DNA from 2 places in the Promicromonospora sp. NPDC060204 genome. Region 2 is predicted to be linked to the other one. Evidence: riboswitches for the same ligand, from Rfam matches in the RefSeq annotation. Region 2 holds a riboswitch; the other holds the start of a gene.
The links. Region 2 has a riboswitch for cyclic di-AMP ahead of ACFWEJ_RS07530 (C40 family peptidase). Riboswitches for the same ligand answer to the same signal wherever they lie in the genome.
Positions count from the first base shown of each region.

Region 1: linked by a shared signal. The riboswitch ahead of ACFWEJ_RS08420 (C40 family peptidase) and the one ahead of ACFWEJ_RS07530 (C40 family peptidase) in region 2 are both predicted to bind cyclic di-AMP.

Region 1 covers NZ_JBHWZO010000045.1:20,507-25,523, reverse strand. The annotation lists gene ACFWEJ_RS08425 (purine-cytosine permease family protein) at 1-801, opposite strand, end outside; gene ACFWEJ_RS08420 (C40 family peptidase) at 911-1,750, opposite strand; cyclic di-AMP (ydaO/yuaA leader) riboswitch at 1,754-1,936, opposite strand; gene ACFWEJ_RS08415 (FAD-binding oxidoreductase) at 2,115-3,479, opposite strand; gene ACFWEJ_RS08410 (ornithine cyclodeaminase family protein) at 3,565-4,548, opposite strand; gene ACFWEJ_RS08405 (proline racemase family protein) at 4,545-5,017, opposite strand, start outside.
Region 2 covers NZ_JBHWZO010000039.1:2,559-7,575, reverse strand. The annotation lists gene ACFWEJ_RS07540 (ABC transporter permease) at 1-1,077, shown strand, start outside; gene ACFWEJ_RS07535 (phytoene desaturase family protein) at 1,267-3,090, opposite strand; cyclic di-AMP (ydaO/yuaA leader) riboswitch at 3,219-3,398, shown strand; gene ACFWEJ_RS07530 (C40 family peptidase) at 3,399-4,283, shown strand; gene ACFWEJ_RS07525 (NAD(P)-dependent oxidoreductase) at 4,425-5,017, shown strand, end outside.

The DNA.
Region 1 (5,017 bases), on a different contig from region 2:
GTCGGAGCCGGCGAGCAGCAGGCCGAACACGAGCAGGACGACGGGGGCCAGCGAGGCGCCCAGCGTGGTCCACCCGACGATGCCCCGCCCGGATGCGGAGCGCGGCAGGTAGCGCGAGTAGTCGGCGGCCATGTTGACCCAGCCGAGCCCGAAGCCGGTCATCATGAACACGAGCCCGCCGATCACCTGCGGGCTGCCGCCGGCGGGGATCGCGGCGACCGCGGCCCAGTCGATGTGGTCGAGCACCAGGACGATGTAGACGACGGTCAGCACGGCGGTCAGCACCGTGATGACGACCTGCAGCCGCATGACGAGGTCGAAGCCGAAGACGCCCGCGACGACCACGATGCCCGCCACGACCACGAGGGCAATGACCTTGGTGACGGTGCCGCCGCCCCAACCGAGCGTCCCGAGCACGGTCGACGTCGCGAGCGTGGCCAGCGCGACGAGCACCGTCTCCCAGCCGACCGTGAGGATCCACGACAGCAGCGAGGGCAGCTTGTTGCCCCGCACGCCGAACGCGGCCCGGGAGAGCACCATCGTGGGCGCCGACCCGCGCTTGCCGGCCAGCGAGATGAACCCGCAGAACAGGAACGACACCACGATGCCGATGGTGCCGACCACGACCGCCTGCCAGAACGACACGGCGAACCCCAGCAGGTAGGAGCCGTACCCCAGGCCGAGCACCGAGACGTTGGCCCCGAACCACGGCCAGAAAAGGTTGCGCGGCGAACCGCGCCGTTCGGCCTCGTCGATGGTGTTCAGGGCATTGGTCTCGACGCTCGTGGGCGCGCTGCTCATGGTGGCGATCCTGCCACGACGCACGAAGGGCCCGCACCGTGCTGGTGCGGGCCCTTCGAGCCGTGCGATCCGGAGGCCGGCTCCGGTGGAGCCGGGACGCCCGGAGGTGTCAGCTGATCCGGAGGTAGACCGGGCTGTCCTGCCAGATCTTGGACTCCCGGACGGTCTGGCCGGGGACCGGGGCCTCGATCTGCATGCCGTTGCCGGTGTAGATGGAGACGTGGCCCGGGGACCAGATGATGTCGCCCGGCAGCGCGTCGGCCGCGGAGACCTCGGTGCCGGAATTGCGCTGCGCCGCCGAGGAGTGCGGCAGGGTGATGCCGATCTGGGCGTAGACGTAGGACGTGAAGCCCGAGCAGTCGAACCCGGCGGGGGTCGCACCGGCCCAGACGTACGGGACGCCGAGGTATTGCATGGCGATGTCGACGATCTTGGACCCGGAGCTGGCGGCCGGGGCTGCCTTCTCCGCGGGCTTCTCGGCGACAGCGGTGGCCTTGACCTCCTGCTTGGCGGGCTCGGCCTCGACGACAGGCTCAGCCTCGACGACGGGCTCGGGCTCCGGCTCAGGCTCGGGAGCCGGCGTCACCTTGATGGTGCCGGTCTCCAGCGCGAACTCGCTGTCCGCCGCGACCTTCACGGCGGGGGCGGTGTCCACCTTCGCCGTGGTCAGGGCGGCGGTGGCCACCTCGGCGTCGGTCGACTTCTGCGTGGCGTCCTGGACGGCGTCGCGCACGGCCTCGAGCTCAGCGGTGTTCGTGCTGGGGTCGTTCGCGGGGGCGGCGTTGGCCGGGATACCGAGCAGGGAGATGAGGAGTCCCGATCCGGCGGCGACGACCGCGCCACGGCGGGCGGTCGCGGAGATGCCGCGGGATGCGGCACGTGAGATCGGGGTCAGCGGGGTGAGGGGTGCGTGGGCAGCACGATGGCGCCCGGGCATGCGTGTGGTCACAGCAATTTCTCCCGGCGCCTACGAGGTGAGCTGTCGGATTCGGATCGGAGAATGACCCGGCCGCGTCCTGCTGGTGCGGCTTCACCCCAAGGGCACCTGGCGGTGCCCACGTACTTGGTTCCCCCGTCCCTGTCATCTTGTTCAGAGCAGTCTCGTGACGGTGACAGGGCTCGGCGTCCACCACGAGTGCCCACGGAATTCCCCGCGAGCGGGACCGACCGTAGCCCGCCTGGGCCCGAAAGTCACGATCGCGTTACGGACATCCCGGTCGGGGCTGGAGCTATTGACCGGAATGTCCGACCTACGCTAATGCGGTGGGTGCCGTCCGGATCGAGGGCGGCGCCCACCGGGCCGAAGGTCCCGACTAGGACATCTGTCCAGGTCGCACATTGTGGTTCCGGGAGAACAGGTTGCTCGGGTCGTACTGCCGCTTGACCGAGGCGAGCCGCTCGTAGGTCGACTTCGGGTAGACGTCTGTGACGTCCGTCTCATCCGCTGTCGTGAGGAAGTTCGCGTACGCCCCGCTGAGATACGGAGCCAGCCGGCCCCAGAGCCCGTCCAGCACCGGCCGCGCGGCCTCGATCACAGGTGCCGGGCCCCCGGTGAAGGTCGTGACCATGAGCTCCGCGCCCCGGTGGGCGTACGCGGTGGCATCGCCCGGCACGCGGGACACCGCGCCGCCGAGGCTCCGGATCGAGATCGACGGTGCGCCCGGCGACGTGCCGGTCTCGGCGAGGACCCGCAGGGTCTCGGCGACCGACTCCTGGTCCACGAGGCCGTCGTGGGCCACCACGTGGATGCCGGGCGGCGGCGTCCCGCCCTCCACCAGGACGTCCGCGTAGGCCATCAGCTCGACGTCGTCCGCGACGACCGTCCCGAGCTTGCGGAGGGGCTCCAGGGCCCGCGCCGCGGCGTCCGCGTCGTCGCCGTCGAAGGCCACGTGGATCTCCACCGGAGCCTCCGGCCCGCCTGCGAGCGGGTTGGCGAGGTTCGCGATGGACGTGAGCTCCTCCGGCGCGGTGCGGAGGTAGTCCGCCCAGCCCTGGAGCACGGTGGCGGCCTCGGCCGCGGGGAACGAGACCTTGCCGAAGAAGACGCGCGTGGTGCGGTGCGCCGCGAAGTCGAACGACGTCACGACGCCGAAGTTGCCGCCGCCGCCACGGATCGCCCAGAACAGGTCCGGGTGCTCGTCGGCGCTCGCGGTGACGACGCCGCCGTCGGCGGTGACCACCTGGGCGGCCACGACGTTGTCGAGGGCCAGCCCGTACTTGCGGACCTTCCAGCCGATGCCGCCGCTCAGCGTCAGGCCGCCGACGCCGACGCTCCGGGTGTCGCCGGAGGAGATCGCGAGGTCGTGCGGGGCCAGCGCGTCCACGACCTGGCCCCAGGTGGCGCCGCCGCCGATCCGCACGAGGTGGCGCTCGGGGTCGGCAGGGTCGGCGGCGAGCACCTCGACGTCGGCGAGCTCGCCGAGGTCGATCACGATGCCGCCGTCGTTGGTGCTGAAGCCGGGGAAGCTGTGGCCGCCGCCGCGGACCGACAGGGCGAGCCCGGAGTCGGAGGCGAACCGGACGGCTGTCTGCACGTCGCCGACGGTCTTGGGCCGCAGGACGTAGGCCGGGCTGCCCGCGACCAGGCGCGAGCGTGCCACCGACTCGTAGTCGGCGTCGCCCGGCTCGATGAGGTCGCCGCCGAAGTCGCGGCGCAGGGTGTCGAGTGCTGAGGTCATGACGTTCCTTCCAGGCTGGTGTGCCGAACAAAGGTGTCGACTCGCCAGGCCTGGAAGATGTGACCGGAGGGCTGCGTGACCTGGGTCACGCGCCAGGTGGCGCGCCCGCGAGCACCGCCTCGGCCACCACGAGGTCCTCCCACGACATGCCGGTGGTCTTGACGACGAGCGGCCGCGCCGGGTCGGGGCGGACGGCGCCGGTGACGACGTCGCGCATCGGCACCAGGTCCCCGGCCGTCAGGGCGCCGTCCGCGATCGCGAGCACGACGTCGCCCGCCTCGCGCAGCGCGGCGCCCGGGTCCTCGGCGACGACGGTGCCGCGCGCGAGCAGCCTCGCCGGCAGCTCCCGTGCGCCGGGCTCGTGCGAGCCCACCGCGATCACCACGGCCGCGTCCGCGATCAGCGCGGCGTCGAACAGCGGCTGGCGGGCCGACGTCGCGCACACCACGACGTCCGCGGTACGCAGCGCGTCGTCGGAGCCCGGGCCGCCCAGCCGAACGACGGCCGCACCGGCGATCCGCGCGCCCTCTGTCCGGGTGACCCGCCCCGGGTCCCGGACGAGCTGGGTGACCTCGCCCAGCGGCCGGCGCTCGCCCAGGGCGTCCGCGAGCGTCGCGACGTGCCCGTGCGCCTGCGGTCCGGCACCGATGACGGCGACACGGAGCAGGTCGGCGCCGAGCGGGGCCGTGCCCTCCAGCAGCCGGTCCAGCACGACCGCCACCGACACGGCGGGCGTGCGCAGGGTGGTCAGCGCGATGCCGTCCAGCATCGCGACGACGCCGAGCGTGGCGGCGTCGAGCAACAGGTACGAGCCCTGGACGCGGGGCAGCCCGCGGGCGGCGTTGCCCGGGGCGACCGCCGCGACCTTGATCCCGACGTGCGCCCGGTCGCCGCCGCCGTCGGACGGCATGAGCAGCAGCTCGCCGGCCGGCACCGGCACGCCCTGGCGGGGCAGGTCGGCGGCCGGGTCCAGCCCGGCCACCAGGGCGGCGCGGAGGGCGGCGACGGCGTCGGCGGGGGAGCAGGCGGCGGCCACGGCCGCGGCGTCCAGCACGAGGGGCGCGCTCATCGCAGCACGAACCCGGGCACGAGGGTGTCGGCGGGGTCGACCACGAACCGGTGCTCGCCCGTGCGGTATGCCGTGCCGGTGACCTGGGGGATCACGGCGGGCAGGTCGCCCACCCGCGTGGTCCCGACGACGGCGCCCGTGAATGTCGAGCCGACGATCGAGGTGTGCTCCAGCACGGGACCGCCGACGCCGACCCGGCCGTCGTCGGCCAGCACGGCCAGCCGGGCGCACGTGCCCGAACCGCAGGGCGACCGGTCGACCTGGCCGTCCGCGAACACCGTGACGTTGCGCTGGCGCACCGTTCCGTCGGTGTCGACGCCGAGCTCCTCGAACAGGATGGTCCCGTACACGCCGCTCAGGCGCGGGTCGGTGGGGTGGACGGCGCGACCGCCGGCGTCGAGCGCGTGCTTGATCTCGCGCCCCACGGCGATGAGGTCCGCGTAGCTCGCCGGGTCGACCGACAGGCCGA
Region 2 (5,017 bases):
GCCTCGGTGGACGCGAACCACGGCACCGCGCACCCGCTCGATGTCGCGCTCACGTCGTGGACCGGGCCGCTGGACGCCGACGTGCTGGACCAGGTGCGGGCCACGCCCGGCGTGGGCGAGGCGATCGCCGTCGACGGCGTGCTGGTGGACCTGACCGGGGATGACGCAGCCGGGGGCGACACGGCGGGAGGCGAGGCAGCCGGGGGCGACACAGCCGGGGGCGACGTGACCGGGGCCGACCGGCCGCTCCTGCTGCTCGGCGCGCCGGACGCGAGTGCGGTCGCCCGGGACGGCGGGGCGTTCGCCCGGGTCGAGCCGGGCACGGTCGCGCTGGACGCGGACGTGTACGGAGACGACCCGGCGCAGCGGCTCGGCGACGGGACCGCCGGCACGGTGACGGCGAGCACCACCGGGGACGGCGGGCACGACGTCGCCGCCTCGCCCGTGGACCTGCGGGTCACCACGGGTTCGGGCTGGGGCGGGGCCGGCATCGTCGCACCGGAGACGCTGACCTCCCTGGGCTCGCCGCAGACGTACGCGGTGTGGGTCCGCGCCTCGGCCGACGCCGACCCGGTCGCGCTCCTCGCCGACCTGGACACGCTGGCCGACGCGGCCGGCGTCGACGTCGACAACGGGCTCCGCGCCGAGGTGGCCGACAACCAGATGCTGGGGACCATCACGGCCGCGACGCTCGGGCTGCTGGGCATCTCCGTGGTGATCGCGCTGATCGGGATCGCGAACACGCTCGGGCTGTCCGTGCTGGAGCGGGTCCGCGAGCACGCGATGCTGCGCGCGCTCGGCCTCACCCGCCGGCAGCTGCGGCGCATGCTGGCGGCCGAGGCCGTGCTGCTGTCCATGACCGCGACCCTGCTCGGCACGGTGCTCGGCGTGGGGTTCGCCTGGGTGGGCTACGAGACGTTCGTGCAGACGGCGCTCGACGCCGCGACCTGGCGCGTCCCGTGGGCCGAGCTCGCCGCCGTCGTGCCGGTGGGCGCCCTGGCGGGCCTGCTGGCCGCCGTCCTCCCGGCCCGCCGGGCGTCCGCCGTCACCCCGACGACGGCCCTGACCCTCGACTGAGGACCTGCGCCTGCTGACCTCGGTTCAGCAGGCCGCAGACGACCATGAACCTCGGAGTTCCGGTCGCCCACGGCCTGCTGAACCAAGGTCAGCCGGCGTTGACCACAGCGGTTGCTGCCAGCAGAGGCGCCGACCTGGCAGCAGGTGCTGTGGTCAACACCGAGGGTCTGCCGATGGGTCGGGCGGGGGTCAGCGGGCCGGGGACTCCAGGACCGCCATCGCCGCCGCGCGGCCCGGGATGCCGCTCACGCCGCCGCCGCGGCGGGCTCCGGCGCCGGCGAGCAGCACCCGCGGGTGCGCGGTCGCCACGCCCCAGCGCTCGGCGGCGCCGCCGACGCCGACGCCGACGTCGGCTCCGACGCCCAGCCCGGTCGCGGCCCCGGCGTCCGCAGGCCCGGCCCCGCCCGATCCGGCCACGCCCGACCCGGTCCCGCCCGACCCGGCCGCGCCCGCCCCCGCCGACGACGACCCAGCGCCTGACTCGGCACCCGACCGTTCCTCCGCGAAGGGCCAGCTCAGGTCGCGGTGGAAGATGTGCCCGCCCGGCAGCCCCACGTCGCCCTCCAGGTCCACGGGGGTGCGCACCTCCAGGCAGGGGGCGCCGTCGGCGTCGAGCGCGAGCACGTCCTCGATGGGCTCGGCCAGCACCGTGTTCAGGGACGCGAGGGTGGCCGCCAGGGCCCGCTGGCGGGCGCCGTCGGGGTCCGCGCGGAAGAGCCGGGCCGGCATGTGCAGCCCGAACAGCGTGATGGTCTGCGCCTCGGTCGCGGCGAGCTCCGGGCCGAGGATCGTCCGGTCGGACAGCGTGTGGCAGTAGATCTCGCTCGGCGGCAGGTCGGGGATGCGTCCGGCGGCCGCCTGCGCGTAGGCGTCCTGGAGCTGGGTGAGCGACTCGTTGACGTGCAGCGTTCCACTGAACGCCGCCACGGGGTCGACGTCGTCGCGCAGCCTGGGCAGCCGGCGCAGCAGCATGTTCACCTTGAGCTGGGCGCCCTCGGGCCCCGGTCCGGCAGCCCCGGCCGACCCCGGCTCCGCGGAGGACGAACCGGAGGACGACCCGGAGGCCGCACCGGAGGCCGCACCCCGCCCGGCCGCGGCGAGCAGCCGCTCCAGCTCGGCCGGCGCGCACCCGGCCAGCACGTGCCCGGCGGTCACGCCCCGGGTGCGCCCGTCGGCGTCGGTCCAGGCCACGTCGGCCCCCACGGCCCCGGGGTCGACGGCGGTGACGGTCGCCGAGGTGACGATCGTGGCGCCGGCCGCCACCGCGGCGTCGCGCAGGGCGCCGGAGACGGCGCCCATGCCGCCCACCGGCACGTCCCAGTCGCCGGTACCGTTGCCGATCACGTGGTAGAGGAAGCAGCGGTTCTGCCGCAGGGACGGCTCGTCGACGTCGGCGAACGTGCCGATCAGGCCGTCGGTGGCGGCGACGCCCCGCACGACGTCGTCGGCGAAGGTGCGGCGCAGCACCTCACCGAGGGGCTCCTCGAAGAGGGCGCGCCAGGCCTCCTCGCCCACACCGTCGGCGACGAGGTGCCGCACCGCGGAGCGCGGGAGCAGGGGCTCGGTGAGCGTCGGGGCGAGGCGGCGGGCCACCTCGGCGGTCATCGCGTAGAACCGGCCCCAGGCCTCGAAGTCGGCGTCGGATCCGGTCAGGCGCCGGAACGAGGCGCGGGTGGCGGCGTCGTCCTGGGTATCGACCAGCAGGCCGCCGTCGGCCACGGGGGTGTAGGAAGAGAAGCGGCGGCGGATGAGGCGGACCGGGAGACCGAGCTCGTCGACGATCCGGCGCGGGAGGAGCGAGACGAGGTAGGAGTAGCGCGACAGGCGGGCGTCGACGCCCGCGAACGGGCGGGCCGAGACGGCGGCGCCGCCCACGTGGTCGGCGCGCTCCAGGACGAGGACCGAGCGCCCGCCGCGGGCCGCGTAGGCCGCCGCGGTGAGGCCGTTGTGACCGCCGCCGACGACGACGACGTCGTACCGCGCGCGCAGGGGGTCGAGCAGGGAATCGGGCATGCACGCCATGGTGACACGCGGCACTCATTGCCAGGAACGTTCCATCACAAGACGGTATGTGACCTAATCGTGACATTTACGCAACGGACGAGTACGGTCGATCTCGCCGCTCCAGCAACGGGGAGGTCCAGGCCCGGACGCCGAATCCTGTCACCGGTCCTGAGCAGCCAGAACGTGACAGGGGCGGGGGAACCAGGTAAGCCGGGCACGCGAGTGTCCTCGGGGTGAAGCCTCCTTGTGAGGCCGGGTGATCGCTCTCCCCATCCGAACCCGACAGCTCACCTCGTAGGCGTCCGAGGAGATCACTGGTGACCGTACTCACCGACCGCACCCATGACTGGGCGGACGACCAGGCAAACCGACCCAGCAACCGGGGGCGGCACCGCGCCGAGGGCCCCGCTCTCACCCCCTTCACCGCTCTGACCCAGACAGCAGCCGAGAATGCCGCCCGTACCGGCGCCATCGCGGTCGTCACGTCCGGCATGCTCGCGTCGGTCTTCACCCAGACCGCCCACACCGCGCCTGCCGAGTCCCACACCCAGACCACGCTCGCGAACAAGACGTTCGACACCAAGACCCGCGCGGGCCTGGCCGAGAACCTCGTGACCAAGGTCGAGGTCGCCCACGACGCCGACTTCCAGTCCGAGAAGGGTCGCGTCACCGTGACCCCGTACGCCGAGACGGACGCCGGCATCGCCGAGGCCAAGGCGAAGGCGGAGGCCGAGGCGCGCGCCAAGGCAGAGGCGGAAGCCAAGGCGAAGGCCGAGGCGGAGGCGAAGGCCGCCGCCGAGGCTGCGGCGGCAGCAGCCGCCGAGGCCGAGGCCGCCGCGGCGGCAGCGTCCGAGTCCTCCGCGGACCTCGGCCAGCAGGCCGTCAACCTCGCCCTCGAGTACGTGGGCGTGCCCTACGTGTGGGGCGGAGCCTCCCCCAGCGGCTTCGACTGCTCCGGGCTCATCCAGTACGTCTACGCCCAGCTCGGGGTCAGCCTCCCGCACAGCTCGGCCTCGATGTCGACCGTCGGCTACCAGGTCTCCGCCGCGGAGGCCCAGCCGGGCGACATCGTCTGGACGTCCGGCCATGTCTCGCTCTACGCGGGCAACGGCATGGTCGTCGAGGCCCAGCAGGAGGGCGTCCCCGTGCACTACACGGAGATGTGGCAGACCAACCCGGTCTTCATCCGGGTGACGGGCTGACGCCTCCCGGCACATCACGCAGCACCCGCACGACTCGCAAGAACCCCCGGCGCAGAGCGCCCGCCCGGCCGTCCCGAGGTTCCCCTCGGGCAAGCCGGACGGGCGCTCTGCTTCGTGCCCCGGTCGGGTAACGTCCCCGGCGTGAAGATCCTCGTACCGGACGTGCCCTTCGACCTCGACTTCCCGTCCCTGCTGCCCGACGGCGGAGCCTCCTTCGCGCCCGGCGGCACCGACACCGTCGCCACCTACGCGATGAACGAGCCGATCCCCGCCGAGCACACCGACGCCGAGCTGCTCGTCACCTGGTCCAGCCCGCCCAAGATCGTGGCCGACGCCGCCGAGCGGCTGACCGGCCTGCGCTGGGTGCAGACCCTGTCGGCGGGGCCGGACGTCGCGCTGCGCTCCGGGTTCGCGCCCGACGTCGTCATCTCGTCGGGGCAGTCGCTGCACGACGACACCGTCACCGAGCACGCGCTGGCCCTGATCCTGGCGTCGGTCCGCCGGATCGACGTGTCCCTGGCCGCGCAGCGGGAGCACCGCTGGGCCAAGGAGATCGCGTTCGCCCAGGCCGACGGCGTCACCGGCCGCGAGTACTCGCTCGACGGCGCGCGCGTGACGATCTGGGGCTTCGGGTCGATCGCCCTGCGGCTGGCCCCGCTGCTCACCGCGCTCGGCGCGCAGGTCACGGGCGTCGCCTCGCGGGCGGGCGAGCGCTCCGGCTACCCCGTGGTCGA